2 regions of the Brevundimonas albigilva genome follow, and region 2 is predicted to be linked to the other one. Evidence: predicted binding sites of a transcription regulator. Region 2 holds the regulator's gene; the other holds the start of a gene.
The links. Region 2 encodes HrcA, which represses chaperone genes, less so after heat shock. Its sites were predicted from a motif close to GTTAGCANTCNNNNNNNNNGANTGCTAAC; they were not measured.

Region 1: groES (co-chaperone GroES) is a predicted target of HrcA. The motif match lies at 4,475-4,503, and genes of this name have one in related genera.

Annotation. Positions count from the first base shown of each region.
Region 1 covers NZ_CP097649.1:2,981,007-2,990,306, reverse strand. Annotated here, with positions in the region: gene M8231_RS14940 (protein-disulfide reductase DsbD family protein) at 1-376, shown strand, start outside; gene M8231_RS14935 (redoxin domain-containing protein) at 405-1,073, shown strand; gene M8231_RS14930 (hypothetical protein) at 1,077-1,439, opposite strand; gene M8231_RS14925 (hypothetical protein) at 1,569-2,045, opposite strand; gene pgi (glucose-6-phosphate isomerase) at 2,167-3,774, shown strand; gene M8231_RS14915 (hypothetical protein) at 3,833-4,276, opposite strand; gene groES (co-chaperone GroES) at 4,573-4,860, shown strand; gene groL (chaperonin GroEL) at 4,972-6,621, shown strand; gene M8231_RS14900 (hypothetical protein) at 6,726-8,006, shown strand; gene hslU (ATP-dependent protease ATPase subunit HslU) at 8,017-9,300, opposite strand, start outside.
Region 2 covers NZ_CP097649.1:3,190,444-3,199,743, forward strand. Annotated here, with positions in the region: gene M8231_RS15980 (peptidylprolyl isomerase) at 1-286, shown strand, start outside; gene argJ (bifunctional glutamate N-acetyltransferase/amino-acid acetyltransferase ArgJ) at 288-1,700, shown strand; gene nth (endonuclease III) at 1,760-2,449, shown strand; gene arfB (alternative ribosome rescue aminoacyl-tRNA hydrolase ArfB) at 2,446-2,847, opposite strand; gene M8231_RS16000 (YaiI/YqxD family protein) at 2,844-3,302, opposite strand; gene grpE (nucleotide exchange factor GrpE) at 3,328-3,972, opposite strand; gene hrcA (heat-inducible transcriptional repressor HrcA) at 3,969-5,039, opposite strand; gene rph (ribonuclease PH) at 5,084-5,809, shown strand; gene M8231_RS16020 (hypothetical protein) at 5,884-6,270, shown strand; gene M8231_RS16025 (GNAT family N-acetyltransferase) at 6,274-6,834, opposite strand; gene M8231_RS16030 (DUF6265 family protein) at 6,789-7,247, opposite strand; gene M8231_RS16035 (helix-turn-helix domain-containing protein) at 7,278-8,099, opposite strand; gene M8231_RS16040 (DUF1178 family protein) at 8,102-8,533, opposite strand; gene M8231_RS16045 (carbon-nitrogen hydrolase family protein) at 8,530-9,300, opposite strand, start outside.

The DNA of each region.
Region 1 (9,300 bases), 210 kb from region 2:
GCCCGGCGAGGCGTCGGCCGAAACCGTGCTGGCGTCGCAGCCCTGGTCGCCCGAGGCGGTGCGCGCGGCTCAGGGTCAGGGCCGGCCTGTCCTGGTCAACTTCACCGCCGACTGGTGCGTGACCTGCAAGATCAACGAGGGCGCGGCCCTGTCCTCGGCCCGCGTGGGCCAGGCGATCACGGCGACGAACGCGGTCTATCTGGTCGGCGACTGGACCCGGCGAGACGACGCCATCGCCCGCGAGCTGGAGCGTCATGGGCGCTCGGGCGTGCCGCTGTATCTGCTGTATCCGGCGGGCGGGGGCGAGCCGCGCATTCTGCCGCAGCTGCTGACCGAGGGGCTCGTGATAGAGTCGCTTCAGGAGGCCGCGCGCTGACCGCGGCCCGTATCAGGGAAACGCCGTCATGATCCGCCGCCTGACCCTCGCCGCCTTCGCCACGCTGACGCTCGTCGCGTGCCAACAGCAGGAGGCCGCCGCGCCCGTTGAGACCGCATCGACCGAAGCGAACCCGGCCGCCGCGACGCAGGCGGGGATGGCCCCGGCCTTCACCCTGGTCGACGCCGAGGGGACGCAGCGCTCGCTGGCCGACTTCCGGGGCAAGACCGTGGTGCTGGAGTGGACGAACGAGGGCTGTCCCTACGTCCAGAAACACTATGGCGCCGGGGCCATGCAGGCCTTGCAGCGCGAGGCGACCGGCGACGGCGTGGTCTGGCTGACCATCGTGTCCTCGGCGCCCGGCGCGCAAGGCTTCGTCGAGGGCGAGGCGGCGCGCGCGTTCAAGGCCAAGCACGACGGCGCCTGGACCCACCTGCTGCTGGATCCGACCGGCGAGGTCGGCAAGCTGTACGACGCCAAGACCACGCCGGACATGCGGGTCATCGATCCCCAGGGCCGCATCGTCTTCGAGGGCGGCATCGACGACCGGCCGACCAACAGGCCCGAGGACCTGGACGGCGCGACCAACTTCGTCCGCGCGGCCCTGACCGACATGGAGGCCGGCCGGCCGGTCCAGACCCGCTTCGCCCAGCCCTACGGCTGTTCCATCAAATATCCGGAGACGGTGGAGGGGTAGGGATCAGTCGGCGGGCGCGATCTCGATGACGATGCGCCGCTGATCGCCGCCGATCACCATCTTGGCCTGTCCGCCCTTTGCCATCGCCAGGCTCGGCTCGGCCAGTTTGTCGTTGCCGCGCCACAGCGACGTCGTCAGCACCAGTCCCTCATCGGTCGTATAGAGTGTGGCGTTGAAGGCGTGTCCGCCGTCCCGATCGGACCCCTGCACGCTGACGTCCCCGTCCTCGGCGATCAGCGCCTCGCCCCGCATCTGGGTGACGCCATGATCACTGACGGAATAGGAGATGACATAGCGCGGCGGCGCTTCGGCGAAGCCAGACAGCCCGAACAGGGCGACTGTCGCCGCTATCAGGGTCCGTCGCATCGCCAGGGTCTCTCCGTCAGGTGATGGAACGACGATAAGTGAGTCGCGCCGCGCGGGAAAGGACGCTACCTCTGGTTGTATAAGAAATCTCCCTCTCCGCAGGGGGGTGGGCGAAAGTCTGCGCCGCCCCTACACCTCCGGCTGCGGCGGGGCGGTGATGACCTCGACGTTGTCGTTCAGCAGATAGGACAGTTCCGACAGGGCCACGGCGCGTTCGGCCGGGGTCGGGGCGGCCTGGACGGCGGCGACCTTCTTGGGGATGTCCTCGGAGATGCCGCGCAGGATGCACTTCAGGTCGCCGTCCGTGCCGCGCTCCTTCAGGATCAGGTGACCCTGCATGTCCAGTTGGGACAGGGCCTCGGCGCGGGTCTTGAAGCCGGTGAAGACCGGGCCGGCGAAGAAGCCGTCGGCGTCGGCGGCGCGGGACGCGGCCCAGCCGTCGACCAGGGCCTTCAGCTCGGTCGACCGGGCGATGATGTCGGCGAACAGCGGCTCGCCCGCCACCGACGTCGGCGCGCCCGGCGCGGCGGGCGGCTGGGCCGCGGCCTGGGCCACCGCGGGATTGGAGACCATCAGGGCGATGGAAAGGGCGACGCCGCAGGACATGGGGACCTCGAGGGGCTGACTTCCTGTTTCAACGTCCGCTAGGACGTTGGACCAGGATACGCCCGACCCGTAAACGAGTGTTTACCCTATCGCCTCCCCCGACCGCTTCTGAGGACCGATCATGAGCCGCGACGCCGCCTGGACCGCCTTCGACCGCACCGCCGCCGAGGCCGGCAAGACCCGCATCGTCGACCAGTTCGCCGCCGATCCCGACCGTTTGGCGCGAATGTCGGTCCAGGCGGCGGGCCTTTATCTGGACCTGTCGAAGCAGAGCTGGACGAAGGCCGCCTTCGACGCCTGCCTGGACCTGGCGCGCGCCTGCGACGTGGAGGGCAGGCGGAACGCCCTGTTCGCCGGCGAGGCGGTGAACCTGACCGAGGGCCGGGCCGTGCTGCACCCGGCGCTGCGCGCGACGGCGGGCGCGGACTTCCAGGCGCTGGGCGAACCCGTCTCGGCCGAGGTGGACGCCGTGCGCGCGGAGATGAAGGCCTACGCCGAGGCCGTCCGGTCCGGCGCCGAGGCCGGGGCGACGGGCAAGTCGTTCAAGGCCATCGTCCACGTCGGCATCGGAGGATCGGACCTGGGGCCGCGCGTGGTGTGGGACGCGCTGCGTCCGCTGGAGCCGACCATCGACCTGCGCTTCGTCGCCAACATCGACCCGCGCGACATGGCCGAGGCCCTGACCGGGCTGGACCCGGAAACGACCCTGGTCGTGGTGGTGTCCAAGACCTTCACCACCCAGGAAACCCTGGCCAACGCCGAGGCGGCCAAGGCCTGGCTGGCGGCGTCGCTTCCGGCCGAGGGCATGACGAAGCATTTCATCGGGGTGACGGCGGCGCCGGAGCGGGCCGCCGCCTTCGGCTGCGGCCGCACCTTCGCCTTCCGGGACTGGGTCGGCGGGCGCTATTCGCTGTGGTCGGCGGTCAGCCTGTCATGCGCCATCGCCCTGGGATGGGAGGTGTTCGAGGCCATGCTGGCCGGGGCGGCGCAGATGGACGATCATTTCGTCGAGGCCCCGCTGGAGACGAACGCGCCGGTGCTGCTGGCGCTGGCCCAGGTGTTCAACGTCGACGGCCTGAACCGCCCGGCGCGAACGGTGGCGCCCTACGCCCATGCGCTTCGCCGCCTGCCGTCGTTCCTGCAGCAGCTGGAGATGGAGTCGAACGGCAAGCGGGTGCATCGCGACGGAACGCCGGTGACGCGCCAGACCTGCCCGGTGGTGTTCGGCGAGCCCGGCACCAACGGCCAGCACGCCTTCTTCCAGCAGATCCACCAGGGGCCGCAGGTGGTCCCGGCCGAGTTCGTGATCGTGGCCCGCACGCATGAGGACGCGCCGGAGTCGCCCCTCTGGTCCAACGCCCTGGCCCAGGGCCAGGCCCTGATGCTGGGCAAGACGACCGAGGCCGCCAGGGCCGAGGGCCTGGCGCAGGGCCTGTCGGAGGAAGAGGCGACGCGCCTGGCCCCTCACCGCACCTTTACCGGCGACCGCCCGTCCACCGCCATCGTCATGGAGCGCGTGACGCCCGGCGCCCTGGGCGCCCTGATCGCCCTCTACGAGCACAAGACCTTCGTGGAAGGCGTGATCTGGGACATCAACAGCTTCGACCAGTGGGGCGTCGAACTGGGCAAGGTGCTGGCCAAGGCGATCCTGCAGGATGTCCAGGCGGGCGGCCCCAGCCCGGACCTGGACCCGTCCACCGCGGCCCTGATGACGCGGCTGATGGGCTGAGGCCGCGAAAAAGGGCGCCCCGAACGGAGCGCCCTTCCTCATTTCAAGGCTCTAGGCCTTACCAGCGACGATCGTAGCGATAGTCCCGGTCGCGGCGATAGTCGTGGCGCGAATTGTAACGCCGGTTGTCGTACCGGTAGTCGTAGCCCGACCGGCTGCGGTCGATGCCGTGTTCGCGCTCCCAGTGGCCCTGGTTCCGGTAGCAGCGGCCGCCGCGGTAGTATTCGCAGCCCGAGCCGCGATTGGTGGCCACCGCGCCCAGGGCCGCGCCGGCCAGGGCGCCGCCGGCGATATAAGTGCCGTCGCCATTGCCCAGGAGGGCGCCGGCCAGGCCGCCCACGGCGGCGCCGATCAGGGCGTTCTCGGCGCTGTTGTCGTCGCGGTCGCGATCGTGGCGGTAGGACTGGGCCGAGGCCGGGGCCGCCATCATCGTCAGGGCGACGACCGGGGCGGCCGCCAGAGCCACGGCCTTGGGGGCGGTGATCTTCAGCATCTTCGTCATGGTTCGTCTCCTTGTCTCTGGGCGCCGAGGCGTTCCGGAAGGGAAATGCCTGGAGCGTTGGGTCGGTTCTAACGTCCCGCCCTTGAACGCCCCCGGAGCCGGACGTTCATCTTCAGTTCATGCGTCACCGAAGTTTCGCGACAGATTCCGGGCCGCGCCGCTTGACCCGGCCGGCGGGCCTGCCTAACTCCCGGCCGCGTTAGCACTCTCGCCGGTCGGCTGCCAAAACGGCGATCGGGGGAGGGCCGACCGACTGTTCACAATCGCCCCATCCGGGGGATCAAGGGAGACAACCGATGGCGTTTCGTCCGCTCGGCGACCGCGTGCTGGTCAAGCGCGTTGAAGAAGAATCCAAGACCAAGGGCGGGATCATCATCCCCGACACGGCCAAGGAAAAGCCCCAGGAAGGCGAAGTCGTCGCCGTGGGCCCCGGCGCCCGTGACGATTCCGGCAAGGTCAACGCCCTGGAGCTGAAGGCCGGCGACCGCATCCTGTTCGGCAAGTGGTCGGGCACGGAAGTGAAGATCGACGGCGACGACCTGATCATCATGAAGGAATCGGACGTCCTGGGCGTCCTGTCCTGAACGTGACTCGTGATGCGTGACTCGTGAGCGGCGCGCCTGCGCGCGCTCCGCGATCCGCATCAATCACGACTCACGATTCACCAATCACCCTATTCAGAGGAGCAGCCACGCATGGCCGCCAAGATCGTACAGTTCAACACCGACGCCCGCGACAAGATGCTCAAGGGCGTCAATGTCCTGGCCAACGCCGTCAAGGTGACCCTGGGTCCCAAGGGCCGCAACGTCGTGATCCAGAAGTCCTTCGGCGCCCCGCGCTCGACCAAGGACGGCGTCTCGGTCGCCAAGGAAATCGAGCTGGAAGACGCCTTCGAGAACATGGGCGCCCAGATGATCCGCGAAGTCGCGTCCAAGACGAACGACAAGGCGGGCGACGGCACCACCACCGCCACGGTTCTCGCTCAAGCCATCGTGCAGGAAGGCCTCAAGGCCGTCGCCGCCGGCATGAACCCGATGGACCTGAAGCGCGGCATCGACAAGGCCGTCGGCCTGGTGCTGGAAGAGATCAAGACCAACTCCAAGCCCGTCTCGAACAACTCGGAAATCGCCCAGGTCGGCACCATCTCGGCCAACGGCGATAGCGAAATCGGCGAGCTGATCGCCCAGGCGATGGCCAAGGTCGGCAACGAAGGCGTCATCACCGTCGAGGAAGCCAAGACCGCCGACACCACCGTCGACGTCGTCGAAGGCATGCAGTTCGACCGCGGCTATCTGTCGCCCTACTTCATCACCAACGCCGACAAGATGGAGGCCGTTCTCGAAGAGCCGCTGATCCTGCTGTTCGAGAAGAAGCTGACCAGCCTGCAAGCCATGCTGCCGATCCTGGAAGCCGTGGTCCAGTCGGGCCGTCCGCTGCTGATCATCGCCGAGGACATCGAGGGCGAGGCCCTGGCCACCTTGGTGGTCAACAAGCTGCGCGGCGGCCTGCGCGTCGCCGCCGTCAAGGCCCCGGGCTTCGGCGATCGCCGCAAGGCCATGCTGGAAGACATCGCCATCCTGACGGGCGGCCAAGTCATCTCGGAAGACCTGGGCATCAAGCTGGAGAGCGTCACGCTCGACATGCTGGGCAAGGCCAAGAAGGTCTCGATCACCAAGGACGACACCACCATCGTGGAAGGCGTCGGCGGCAAGGAAGAGATCGAAGCCCGCGTGGCCCAGATCAAGCGCCAGATCGAGGACACCACCTCGGACTACGACAAGGAGAAGCTGCAGGAACGTCTGGCCAAGCTGGCCGGCGGCGTCGCGGTCCTCCGCGTCGGCGGCTCGACCGAAGTCGAAGTGAAGGAAAAGAAGGACCGCGTCGACGACGCCCTGAACGCCACGCGCGCCGCGGCTGACGAAGGCATCGTTCCCGGCGGCGGCATCGCGCTGCTGAAGGCCTCCAAGATCCTGGCCGACGTCAAGGGCGACAACGCCGACCAGAACGCCGGCGTGGCCATCGTCCGCCGCGCCCTGCAGGCGCCGATCCGTCAGATCTCGGAAAACGCCGGGGTCGAAGGCTCGATCGTGGTCGGCAAGGTGCTGGAGAACGACCAGGCGTCCTACGGCTTCAACGCCCAGACCGAAGAGTACGGCGACCTGGTGCAGATGGGCGTCATCGACCCGGCCAAGGTCGTGCGCACCGCCCTGCAAGACGCCGCTTCGGTGGCCGGCATCCTGATCACCACGGAAGCCGCGGTCGCCGATGCGCCGAAGAAGGCCTCGGCCGGCGGCGCCCCCGACATGGGCGGCGGCATGGGCGGCATGGGCGGCATGGACTTCTAAGTCCACGTCACCTGACGTTGAATGCGGAAGGGCGGGCCAAGCGATGGCCCGCCCTTTTTCGTTTGGGACTATCCAGTGTTGGTGGGTTGGGGTTCTATTTCTGAATGCAAGACGTCCCCTATTCCAATCTCATCGGCGCGGTCATCAGCGGCATAAATGCCCTCCAAGGGAAGTCCCGCATCGAGATGCGGAAGTTGTTGGATGGTTATCTCATGCCGCCAAATTTGCCGGCTGGCGAAGACCGAGTGGTTTGGATCACGCCGGAGGGTCTTCGAGCCGTAAATCAGATCGCGGTTAAATGGAGACGCAGCTCCGAAGCTGGATCGAAGGTATCTGTCGCAGAAGCAAAGAAGGCTGCTTCGAAAGCAATTGGGCGTCTCATAACCTCCCCTCAATACGCATCATTAGAAGATGCCCTAACAGCGGATCAAATTCGGCGCGAGATCGACAGCGAAGTATCAGACTGGATCGGAGAGTCTGAGCACTTCTTCAAAGTTCATCTGTTTCGACATCACGATACGCAGCGGATGTTTCTCGGCCCTGTTTGCTTGGAAACAGGCAATGCGTGGAGGGATCGCGTGTTGACCGTCGGGTCTGACGATCACGTAGAAGCGAAGCATCTGTCAGATTTTGCCTCTGCTCCGTGGATCGGCAGCGTGTCCATCAAGGAACGCTCCTATGAGCGTTCGATTGAGCATGCCTCAATATGCATTCGCGTTGCATTGGACGCACTGGCCCTTCCGCTGTCGTTGTCACAATCGCGAGAAATTCGAGGTCCTTCAGACTCCTACGAAGCTCGGCGGGTAGAGACGACCACGCGATTTCAGAATGGCTTTGTGGGATGGAGTGGATCGCGAGAGGTTTTTGGCCTGCGATCGTCAAAGGACGAGATCGAACGATTTCTCGGAGAGGCCAAAACGTATTTTCAGATGGTCGGCGATATCGTCGAAATCCTCACCCGACGTGACGAAGCTGGTGCTTACCAAGGCCTCAAGAGACGGTGGATTGAGTCGATGTATTGGTTCGGCGAATCACGGAGGAGTCAAGATGACTTTATAGGGATCGTCAAAATCGGTATTTCACTCGATATACTATCTGGAGGGGGCCAATACGCCGGCATAGTCCAACTGTGTCAAAAATTATGGGATGTAGAGAAAGGCGAGATTATCTCATCAGATGGCAGAACTCTTGAGAAGATTGTTGATCAAATTTACCAAAAAGGCAGATCACAAATCTCTCACGGCGGACGTTTTGGACTTTTAGAAGACCTGCCAATCCTCAGATTAGACGCGGATAAATTTGCCTCTAAAACCCTGATGATGTTTGCAGAAAACCTGCATTCTTACAGTGGGCCAGACGACCCCAGAGCGTTCAGGGCGGAGTAGCTTCTTCTTCCTACAGTATAAACCGACTCAAATCCGCGTTCTTCGCCAAGTCGCTGACTTTGTCGCGCACGGCGTCGCCGTCGAAGGCGATGGTCTGGCCCGACAGGTCGGAGGCGCGGAAGCTGGTGTCCTCCAGCACCCGCTCCAGCACGGTCTGGAGCCGCCGCGCGCCGATGTTCTCGATGGCGGAATTGGCGGCGACCGCCGCGTCGGCCAGGGCCTCCACCGCGTCGTCGGTGAAGGTGAGGGTCACGTCCTCGGTGGCCAGCAGGGCCTGGTTCTGGCGGATCAGATTGGCCTCGGGCTCGGTCAGGATGCGCTTGAAGTCGTCGCGGGTCAGGGCCTTCAGCTCGACCCGGATCGGCAGGCGGCCCTGAAGCTCGGGCAGCAGGTCCGACGGCTTGGCCACGTGGAAGGCGCCCGAGGCGATGAACAGCACATGGTCGGTCTTCACAGGCCCGTATTTGGTCGAGACGGTGGTGCCCTCGATCAGCGGCAGCAGGTCGCGCTGGACGCCCTCGCGCGACACGTCGGCGCCGCGCGCCTCGGACCGGGCGGCGACCTTGTCGATCTCGTCCAGGAAGACGATGCCCTCGTTCTCGGCCAGCAGCAGGGCCTCCTTGGTCAGGCTCTCCTGATCCAGCAGCTTGTCGCCCTCCTCGGCGATCAGGGGGGCCGTGGCGTCGCGCACGGCCAGCTTGACCGTCTTGGTGCGGCCGCCGCCCATCTTGCCCAGCATCTCCGACAGGTTCAGCAGGCCGACGTTGCCGCCGCCCGGCAGGTCCAGCCCCTGGATGGGCGATGTGGTGTCGGCCAGGGCGACCTCGATCTCCTTGTCGTCCAGTTCGCCGGCGCGCAGCTTCTTGCGGAAACTGTCGCGCGTCGCCGGCCCGGCGCCGGGACCGACCAGGGCGTCCAGGATGCGGTCCTCGGCGGCGCCCTCCGCCCGCGCGCGCACCTCGCCGCGCCGGCGATCGCGCACCATGACCAGGGCGCTCTCGACCAGGTCGCGCATGATCTGGTCGACGTCGCGGCCGACATAGCCGACCTCGGTGAACTTGGTCGCCTCGACCTTCAGGAAGGGCGAGCCGGCCAGCCTGGCCAGGCGCCGCGCGATCTCGGTCTTGCCGACGCCCGTGGGGCCGATCATCAGGATGTTCTTGGGCGTCACCTCGTCGCGCAGGTCTTCAGGGACGCGCTTTCGGCGCCAGCGGTTCCTCAGCGCCACGGCCACGGCGCGCTTGGCCTCCTGCTGGCCGACGATGAAGCGGTCGAGTTCGGAGACGATTTCGCG
Region 2 (9,300 bases):
CAAGCCCGCCGGCGCCGTGGTCGGCCCGTTTGAGACCGAGGGCGGCTGGGCCGTGCTGAAGATCGAGGATCGACGCAAGGAGAACCCGCCGACGCTGGAGCAGGCGCGTCCTCAGATCGTGCGCTATCTGACCTATGAGGGGGTGCGCCAGCTGCTGGAGCAGCTGCGCGGCAAGGCCCGGGTCGAGGTGCTGACGCCCGCCGCCCCGCCCGCGCCCGCGCCCGCATCGCCGGCGCCGCCCCCCTCCGCCGCGCCCGCCCCCTCCCCTCCCGCCCCGGCCGCCTGACATGTCCAAGACCCCGAGCAAGCCCGGCCCCAAGGCCAGCCAGAAGATCGAGCAGGCGTTCGAAAAGGCCCTGGACCCCTTCGCCTCGGCGCTGAAGCGGGCGACGCGAGCGCCCGCCGCCGCCGAGCCCGCCGCCGCCCCGCCGCCGGCCGGCAAGCCGGGCCTGAAGATTTCGCCCCTGGCCGTGCCCTTCCCCGCCATTCCGCCCATCGGCGGGGTCGAGATCGCCGCCGCCCGCGCCGGCTTCTACAAGCACGAGCGCGACGACCTGGTGGTGTTCCGCTTCGCGCGGGGAACCAGCTGCGCGGGGGTCTTCACCCGCCACAAGATCGGGTCGGCGCCGGTCGACTGGTGCAAGAAGCAGCTGGGCGCGAGCGAGGGCGGCAAGGACGTGCGCGCCCTGGTCGTCAACGCCGGCTGCGCCAACGCCTTCACCGGCAAGGCCGGTGCCGACGCCGCCCGCCGCACCGCCTCGGAGGTCGCCAAACGCTTCGGCTGCCGCCAGCGCGACGTCATGCTGGCCTCGACCGGGGTGATCGGCGTGGTGCTGGACGACAAGAAGATCGTCGCCCGCCTGCCCGAGGTCGAGCACGCCCTGGACGGCGACGTGCCGCCCACCGAACAGTGGGCGCGCGCAGGTCGGGGGATCATGACCACCGACACCTTCCCCAAGGGCTCCTACGCCGAGGCCGAGATCGAGGGCTACAAGGTCCGCATCGCCGGGATCGCCAAGGGGTCGGGCATGATCGCGCCGGACATGGCGACCATGCTGGCCTTCATCGTCACCGACGCCGACATCCATCCCAACGTCCTGCGCGCCCTTTTGGGCCTGCACGTGCGCACGACGTTCAACAGCGTGACGGTGGACGGCGACACCTCGACCAACGACACCTGCCTGCTGTTCGCCACCGGCGCCTCGGGCGCGCCGCGGATCGGACGGGTGGGCGACCGGCGGCTGAAGAGCTTCTCCGCCGCGCTGGACAAGGTCATGCTGGACCTGGCGCACCAGCTGGTGCGCGACGGCGAGGGCGCGACCAAGTTCGTCAAGGTCACGGTCGACGGCGCCGCCAGCCCCGCCTCGGCCCGCAAGCTGGCCAAGTCCATCGCCGACAGCCCCCTGGTCAAGACCGCCATCGCCGGCGAGGACGCCAACTGGGGCCGCGTCGTCATGGCCGTGGGCAAGACCGAAGAGCCGGTCGACCGCGACCGCCTGGCCATCAAGTTCGGCCCGCACCAGGCGGCGATCGACGGCGCCCCGTCCCCGACCTACGACGAGGCGAAGATGAGCGCCTATATGAGGAACCCCGAGATCGACATCACCGTCGACGTCGCCTCGGGCCGCGCCTCGGCCACGGTGTGGACCTGCGACCTGACCAAGGGCTACATCGAGATCAACGGCGACTACCGCAGCTAGTGGCCGGCAAGCCCCCCGCCAGGCGCAAGGCCGGACCGGCGCCGCGCCGTCCGTCGGTGATGACCGGCGCGGCCATCCCCGTGCTGGGCTGGCCGCCCGACCCCGACCGCGTGGAGGCGATCTTCGAGCGGCTGAGCGGGGTCATGCCCGATCCTAAGACCGAGCTGAACTTCAGCAATCCCTTCACCCTGGTGGTGGCGGTCGCCCTGTCGGCCCAGGCCACCGACGTCTCGGTCAACAAGGCGACCGACCGGCTGTTCAAGGTCGCCGACACGCCGCAGAAGATGCTGGCGCTGGGGGAGGAAGGGCTGATCCCCTACATCGCCTCCATCGGCCTTTATCGGAACAAGGCCAAGAACGTCATCGCGCTGAGCCGCATCGTCCTGGAGCAGCACGGCGGCGAGGTTCCGCTGACGCGCGAGGGGCTGCAGGCCCTGCCCGGCGTCGGCCGCAAGACGGCGTCGGTGGTGCTGAACGAGCTGGGGATCGAGGCGGCCATCGCGGTCGACACCCACGTCTTCCGCGTCTCGCACCGGCTGGGCCTGGCCAACGCCGCCACCCCCGACAAGGTCGAGGCCCAGCTGTTCCGCGTCGTGCCCGAGGACTGGCTGCCCAAGGCGCACCACTGGCTGATCCTGCACGGCCGCTACACCTGCACGGCGCGAAAGCCCAACTGCCCGGCCTGCGTCATCGCCGACCTGTGTCCCTCGCGCGCGGGGCTGCAGGCGCTGGGCGAGGCGCGAACCTAGTCCAGCGACGGCTTGCCTCGGCCGGACTTGATCGAACCGCGCGTCGTCTTGGCCTTCAGCCGCCGCTCCTTGGACGCCTTGGTCGGCCGGGTCGGCACGCGATAGGTCGGCCGGACCGAGGCCTGGTCGACCATCGCCTGCAGCCGCTCCATCGCATCGGCGCGGTTGCGCTCCTGGGTGCGGAACCGCACGGCGCTGATGACGATCACCCCGTCCAGCGTCAGCCGACTGCCCGCCAGCTTCATCAGCCGCGCCTTGACCGCCTCCGCCAGGCTGGGCGAGTTCCCGACGTCGAAGCGCATCTGCACGGCGGTCGCGACCTTGTTGACGTTCTGGCCGCCCGGCCCGCCGGCGCGGTAGAAGCGGAACTCCAGTTCCTCTTCCGGGATCGTCGTCATCGGACGGCCTTGCGCGCCCTGACCACCGCCTGGTCCAGGGCCTGCAGGAAGCGCGAGCGGTCGGCGGCCGAGAAGGGCGGCGGGCCCGAGGTCGCCACGCCCATCGACCGCAGGTGCTCGCCCACCATCCGCCCGGCCAGGGCCGAGCCGATGGAATCGGGCGTGAACGGCTGGCCGTTGGCCTTCAGCGCCTGGGCCCCGGCCTTCAGGCAGCGGTCGGCCAGGGGGATGTCGGCGGTGATCACCACGTCGCCCGGCCCCGCCCGCTCGGCGATCCAGTCGTCGGCGACGTCGGGGCCGGCGTCGACCACCACCTGCTCGATCAACGCCTCGCGCGGGACCTGCATCCAGCCGTTGGAGACCACATAGGTCTTCAGCCCGTAGCGCCGCGCCACGCGATAGACCTCCTCCTTCACCGGGCAGGCGTCGGCGTCGATGTAGAGGACCGTGGGCATGGACAGGGCGCGGCGGGCGGCGCCGTCAGGCCTTGCCGTCGAACGTCTGACCCGACGCCGGGGCGGCCGCATAGGGGTTGCCCCCGCCCGCCGAGCCGCCGCCCGATCCCTTGGCGGCGACCACCACCATGGCCGGGCGCACCGTGCGGCCGAACAGTTCGAAGCCCGGCTGCATGGTCTGCAGCACGGCGCCGCCCTGAACCGTGTCGGACGGCTGCTCCATCATGGCCTGGTGCAGGTGGGGGTCGAAGGCGTCGCCTGGCTGGGGCGCGACGCGCTTCAGGCCGTTGGTCTCGAACGCCTGAAGCAGGGACTTCTGGGTCATCTCCAGCCCTGTGACCAGTCCGGCGGCGGGGCCGTCGGCGTCCTTGGGCGCCGCCATCAGGGCGCGCTCCAGGTTGTCGGCGACGCCCAGCAGGTCCTTGGCGAAGCGCTGGATGGCGAAGGCGCGGGCGTCGTTCTGCTGCGCCTCCGAGCGGCGCTTCAGGTTCTCCATCTCGGCGGCGACGCGCAGGGCGCGGTCCTTCCACTCGTCGCGCTCGGCGATGACGGCGTCCAGCGGGGCCAGGTCGTCGCCCGGATGCGAGTCCAGGCCGTGCTCGGCGTTGGCCTCGGCCTGATCGGCGTCCAGCTCGGTGAAGTCTTCGTCGTTTAGGGGCTTGTCGCTCACTTGTCGTTCCCGTCCAGCATCCGGCCCAGCACCCGGGCGGTATAGTCCACCAACGGGATGACACGGGCGTAGTTCAACCGCGCGGGTCCGATCACGCCGATGGCGCCCAGGACCCGCTGCCGGCCGCTCATATAGGGCGCCGCGATCACGGCGGAACCCGAAAGTGAAAACAGGCGCGTTTCCGCGCCGATGAAGATGCGGACCCCCTGGGCCGCGTCGACCCCGTCCAGCAGGCCGATCAGCTGCTCCTTCTGCTCCAGGTCGTCGAACAGCACCCGCACCCGCTCCAGATCGGCCAGGCCGTCCCGGTCCTGCAGCAGATTGGCGCGGCCGCGCACGATCAGGGCGCGCTCGCGGTCCGGGCCGCCGGACCAGGCGGCCAGGCCGTCCTCGACCAGACGGGCGGCGGTCTGGTCCAGCTCGGCCCGGGCGGCCTCCAGCTCGCGGGCCATCTCGCGGCGGGCGTCGGCGAAGGGGCGGCCCCGCAGGCGCGCGTTCAGGAAGTTGGACGCCTCGACCAGGGTCGAGGGGGTGACCCCCGCCGACAGGGTCATGATCCGGTTCTCCACCGTGCCGTCGTCGGCGACGATGACCGCCAGCGCCTGGTCGCCGCCCAGGGCCACGAATTCCACGTGCTTGACCCCGGACTCGCGGACCGGGCTGGACACGACGCCCGCGCCGCCCGCCAAGCCCGACAGAAGATTGGAGGCCTCGTCCAGCGCCGCCTCGAAGTTGCGACCCCGCCCGGCCAGGCGCCCGTCGATCTCGCGCCTTTCCTCCTGGCTCAGGTCGCCGATCTCCAGCAGGCCGTCCACGAACAGCCGCAGCCCCGCATGGGTCGGGATCCGCCCCGCCGAGGCGTGGGGCGAGGCCAGCAGGCCCGCCAGCGTCAGGTCCTGCATGGTGTTGCGGATCGAGGCGGGCGACAGCGCCACCCCGCCCAGCGACAGGGTGCGCGACCCCACCGGCTCGCCGGTGTCCAGATAGGACTCGACGATGCGACGGAAGATGTCGCGCGCGCGCTCGTCCAGGGCGGCGAGGCTGGCCGAGGGGTGGATCAGGCTCATGGTTTCAGGATAAGCACCGCCGCCAGCTCTTCCAAGGACAAGCCATGCGCCCTTCGCAACGCACCGACGACCAATTGCGCGCCGTCACCATCGAAACGGGCGTCAACCGCTACGCCGAGGGGTCGTGCCTGATCGCCTTCGGCCACACCCGGGTCCTGGTCACCGCCTCGGTCGAGGAGACCATCCCCGGCTGGATGCGCGGCAAGGGCCAGGGCTGGGTCACGGCCGAATACGGCATGCTGCCCCGCGCCACCCACACGCGCGGCCGTCGCGAGGCCGCCGCGGGCAAGCAGACGGGCCGCACCCAGGAGATCCAGCGCCTGATCGGCCGGTCCCTGCGCGCCGTGGTCGACCTGAAGGCGCTGGGCGAGCGCCAGGTGGTGCTGGACTGCGACGTGATCCAGGCCGACGGCGGCACCCGCACGGCCGCCATCACCGGCGCCTGGGTCGCCATGGCCTCGGCGCTGACCTATCTGCGCGACGAGGGTGTGCTGAAGGCGGACCCGATCCTGGACCAGGTGGCGGCGGTGTCGTGCGGCGTCTGCGACGGCGTTCCGGTCCTGGACCTGGACTATGAGGAGGACTCCCAGGCCGAGGCGGATTCCAACTTCGTCCTGACCGGCGCCGGTCAGATCGTGGAGGTCCAGGCCACCGGCGAGAAGCGCGGCTTCTCGCGCGCCGAGTTCGACCGGCTGTTCTCCCTGGCCGAGAGCGGCTGCGGCGAACTGTTCGCCCTGCAGAAGGCGGCGCTGGCGGCGGTCGCCCGCTGAGACCGGCGGCCCAGGCGGGGCGGAGCCGGACGGCCCGGGCGGCGTTCTTGCCTGGAACAGACCGCGAGGACGTCATGAAAGCCGCCGTTTACGCCCCGATCCTGTCCCTGGCCCTGGCGCTGGCCGCCTGCCAGCAGCAACCGGCCCCGTCCGCGCCGGAGCCGGCCCCCGCCGCGCCGGCCCCCGCGCCCGCACCCGTCACGCCCGTCGCGCCTGCGCCCGCGCCGGTTCCGACCGCGCCGGAAACCCCGGCGCCGCCCGCGACGAGCGCCCAGCCGTGCCGCGACCAGATCGGCGAGGCGGCCGCCACGGCCCTGGCCGAACAGTGCCGGATGGTCAGCCCCGCGACCCGCCCGCCCTGCAACGCCGCCAATCCCTGCGAGATGATCCAGGCCGAGATCGACCGCTCGTGCGCGATGTGGGCGCGCGACGGAAACGCGCCCAAGGAATGCGCCCGCTGAGGCTCAGGCCAGGGTTCGCACCATGTAGCGGGCGTCTTCGCCGTAGCTGGCCAGCTTTTGCGCCATGCCGGGCGGATCGCGCGGCTCGAAGCCGTGGCGGGCCCAGAAGCCCGAGGCGGCGTTGACGGCGACCAGGGCGAGGGCGGGCCAGCCGTCCTCGGCCGCCTGTTCGGCCAGGCGCTCGATCACCGCGCCGGTCCGGCCGCCCCCGCGCGCCCGGGGGTCCAGCGCCAGGTCGTGCAGATAGAGAACCTCGGCCTGGGCCGGCAGGCCCTCGATCACCGTGTTCAGGGCCGGCGCCGCGTCGGCCCGCCAGGGGTAGGCGATCAGATAGCCCCGCGCCGGCTCCGCCCCGTCCTCCGCACCGGCTCCCGCCAGAACGAAGCAGCCGCGCGGATAGAGCGCCAGGCGGTTCTCGAAACAGGCGCGGTCCTCGAAATGGTCGGGGAAGGACAGGCGCGCGACCTCGACCACCGCGTCGATGTCCTCGGGCCGCATGGCCCGCCAGTCCAGGCCGGTCAGGCCGGGCAGCGCGCGTTCAGTTCCGCCGTCCGGAAGCGCCATCGGATCGTCCTCGTCTCGCCGTCGATGTCGCCCTCGATCCGGGCCGACAACATATCGCCGGCGCGTTCATAGACGATGCGCCTGGGGAAGTCGTGGGCGGGCTGTTCGAACGTCACCTGGTTCGGCCCCGAGGCGACGACGGGGAAGACGGTGACCGCCATGCCCTCCGGCTGGGCGAAATAGGCCAGGGGCGCGTCCGGCGCCGGCCCCGTCGGGGCGATGCGCGACAGTTCGAAGCCGACGCGGCCGCCGCGCACGGTGACCGAGGTTCCCGCCATCAGGCCCAGGCGCGGATCGGTCCAGGTCTCCGAGACCTCGCGCCCGTCCTCGCAGGACAGCCAGTAGCCGGCCATCCACCTCAGGTCGGGGCGCGGGTCCGCCTGCAGGGCGGTGATCATCAGCAGCGTCAGCATCGTCGGGTCTCCCTCTCTGCGAAGTCGACGCTAGGCCGAAGGCGGGACGCCCGGCTTGTAGGATTGCGACGCGATGGCCCGCGCCAGGTCGTGCTGTTCGCGCGCCCAGTCGGTGGCGGTGCAGCCCAGGAAGCGGCGGAAGTCGCGCGCCATCTGCGGCTGATCGAAATAGCCGGCCTCCAGCCCCGCCCCCAGCCAGCCCTCGGCCCGCGCCGGATCGGCGGCGTGGTCGAACACCCGCCGGAAGCGGAAGATGGAACGCAGCAGGCGCGGCGACACGCCGACCCGGTCGGCGAAGCGGCGCTGCAGGGCGCGTTGCTCGGTCGGCGCGCGGGGCGGGACTGAACGCGCCTCGGTCGCCGCCTCGACCTCGGCGCGGACCCGCGGGTCGATGCGCCAGTCGCCGGCCCGGCGCTGGGCGTCCAGCCAGTCCCCGAACGCCGCCGCCTGCCCGGCCGGATCGCCCGCCGGCGCGCTGAAGCCGCGCAGACGCCCGGTCATGTCAAGCCGGCGGTCCGTCGCCTGATGCAGCGGCAGGCCCAGCCAGTCGCGCGCGCCGTCCGGTTCGAAGCGGATGGCGACGAGTTCGGTCGCGCCGACGGGACGCAGCGCCAGCGGCCGGGTCATCTGGCCGGCGAAGAGGGCGGACGGCTGAAGACGCCATTCACCGTCGTCGTCCTGCTCCTCATAGGGCGCGCCGATGTCGAAGATCAGTTCGGGGCAACCGTCGGGGGCGATGCGCTGGACGACCGGCGTCGGCGCCGGCGCGGCGTAGGTCCAGATCGTGCGGACGAAGGGGCGGAGCGCCGGCGGCGGCCCGAACTCCTGATACCGCTCCTCCCCCGAGGCCATGATCAGTTGACCTTGGTCGGGTCCGGCGGCGGGGCCGGCAGGGGCGCGACGGGGACGCCGTCGTCCTTCAGCTTCCTGACCTCGGCGGGCGTGGCCTCGCCGTAGATCTCGCGCTTCTCGGACCGGCCCTCGTGGATGTCGCGGGCCTCGCGGGCGAAGGCGTCGCCGACATAGTCGAAGTTGGCCTCGACATGGGCGCGGACCTCGCGCGCGGCCTCCATCATCATGGTCTGCATCTTCGCGGCCATGTCGGGCGCGGCGGATTTCTTCGTGCCGCCGACCGACGGGGCCATGATCGCCTTCTCCACCGCATGGGAGCCGCAGAACGGGCATTCGACCAGCCCGCGCGCGGCCTGGTCGTCATAGTCCGACGAGGAGCCGAACCAGGCCTCGAAGCCGTGGTCGTGGTCGCACTTCAGGGCGTAGCGGATCATCGGACGGGGGCGAAATCGCGATCGTGGGTCAAGGAGGGAATGGCCGCGCGCGCCTTGGCCACGGCCTCCATGTCCAGTTTCGCGTGAAGAACGCAAGGCTGGTCGTGATCCGCCTTGGCGATGACCTCGCCCCACGGACCGACGACGGTCGAGCGGCCCCAGGTGCGCCGGCCGTCCTCGTGCAGCCCCCCTTGCGCCGGGGCCAGGACGAAGGCGCCCGTCTCGATGGCGCGGGCGCGCAGCAGGGTCTCCCAGTGCGCCTCGCCGGTCGGGGCGGTGAAGGCGGCGGGCACGGCGATCATCGACGCCCCCGCCTGGGCCAGCTGGCGATGCAGGTGGGGAAAGCGGATGTCGTAGCAGATGGTCAGGCCCAGCCGGCCCCAGGGCGTGTCGGCGACGGCCGCCCCGTCGCCGGGCCGCACGGTCGCGCTCTCGCGGTAGCGCTCGCCGTTGGGCAGGTTGACGTCGAAGACGTGCAGCTTGTCATAGCGGGCCACGACGGCGCCCTTGTCGTCGATCAGCAGGGACCGGTTGGCGGCGCGGTCGTCGCCCTCCCGGCCCGAGCGGACGATCGCCGAGCCGATCAGCAGCCAGACGCCCAGCTCGGCCGCCAGCCGACGCAAGCCCAGGACGGCGACATCCTGGTCCTCGCTCGACAGGACGGCCGCGCGGCGGTCGCGGCGCTGTTCCAGCAGGTTGGTCCCCTCGGGCGTCAGGACGAATTTCGCCCCGCCCGCCGCCGCCTCGCGGATCAGCGGCGCGACGTG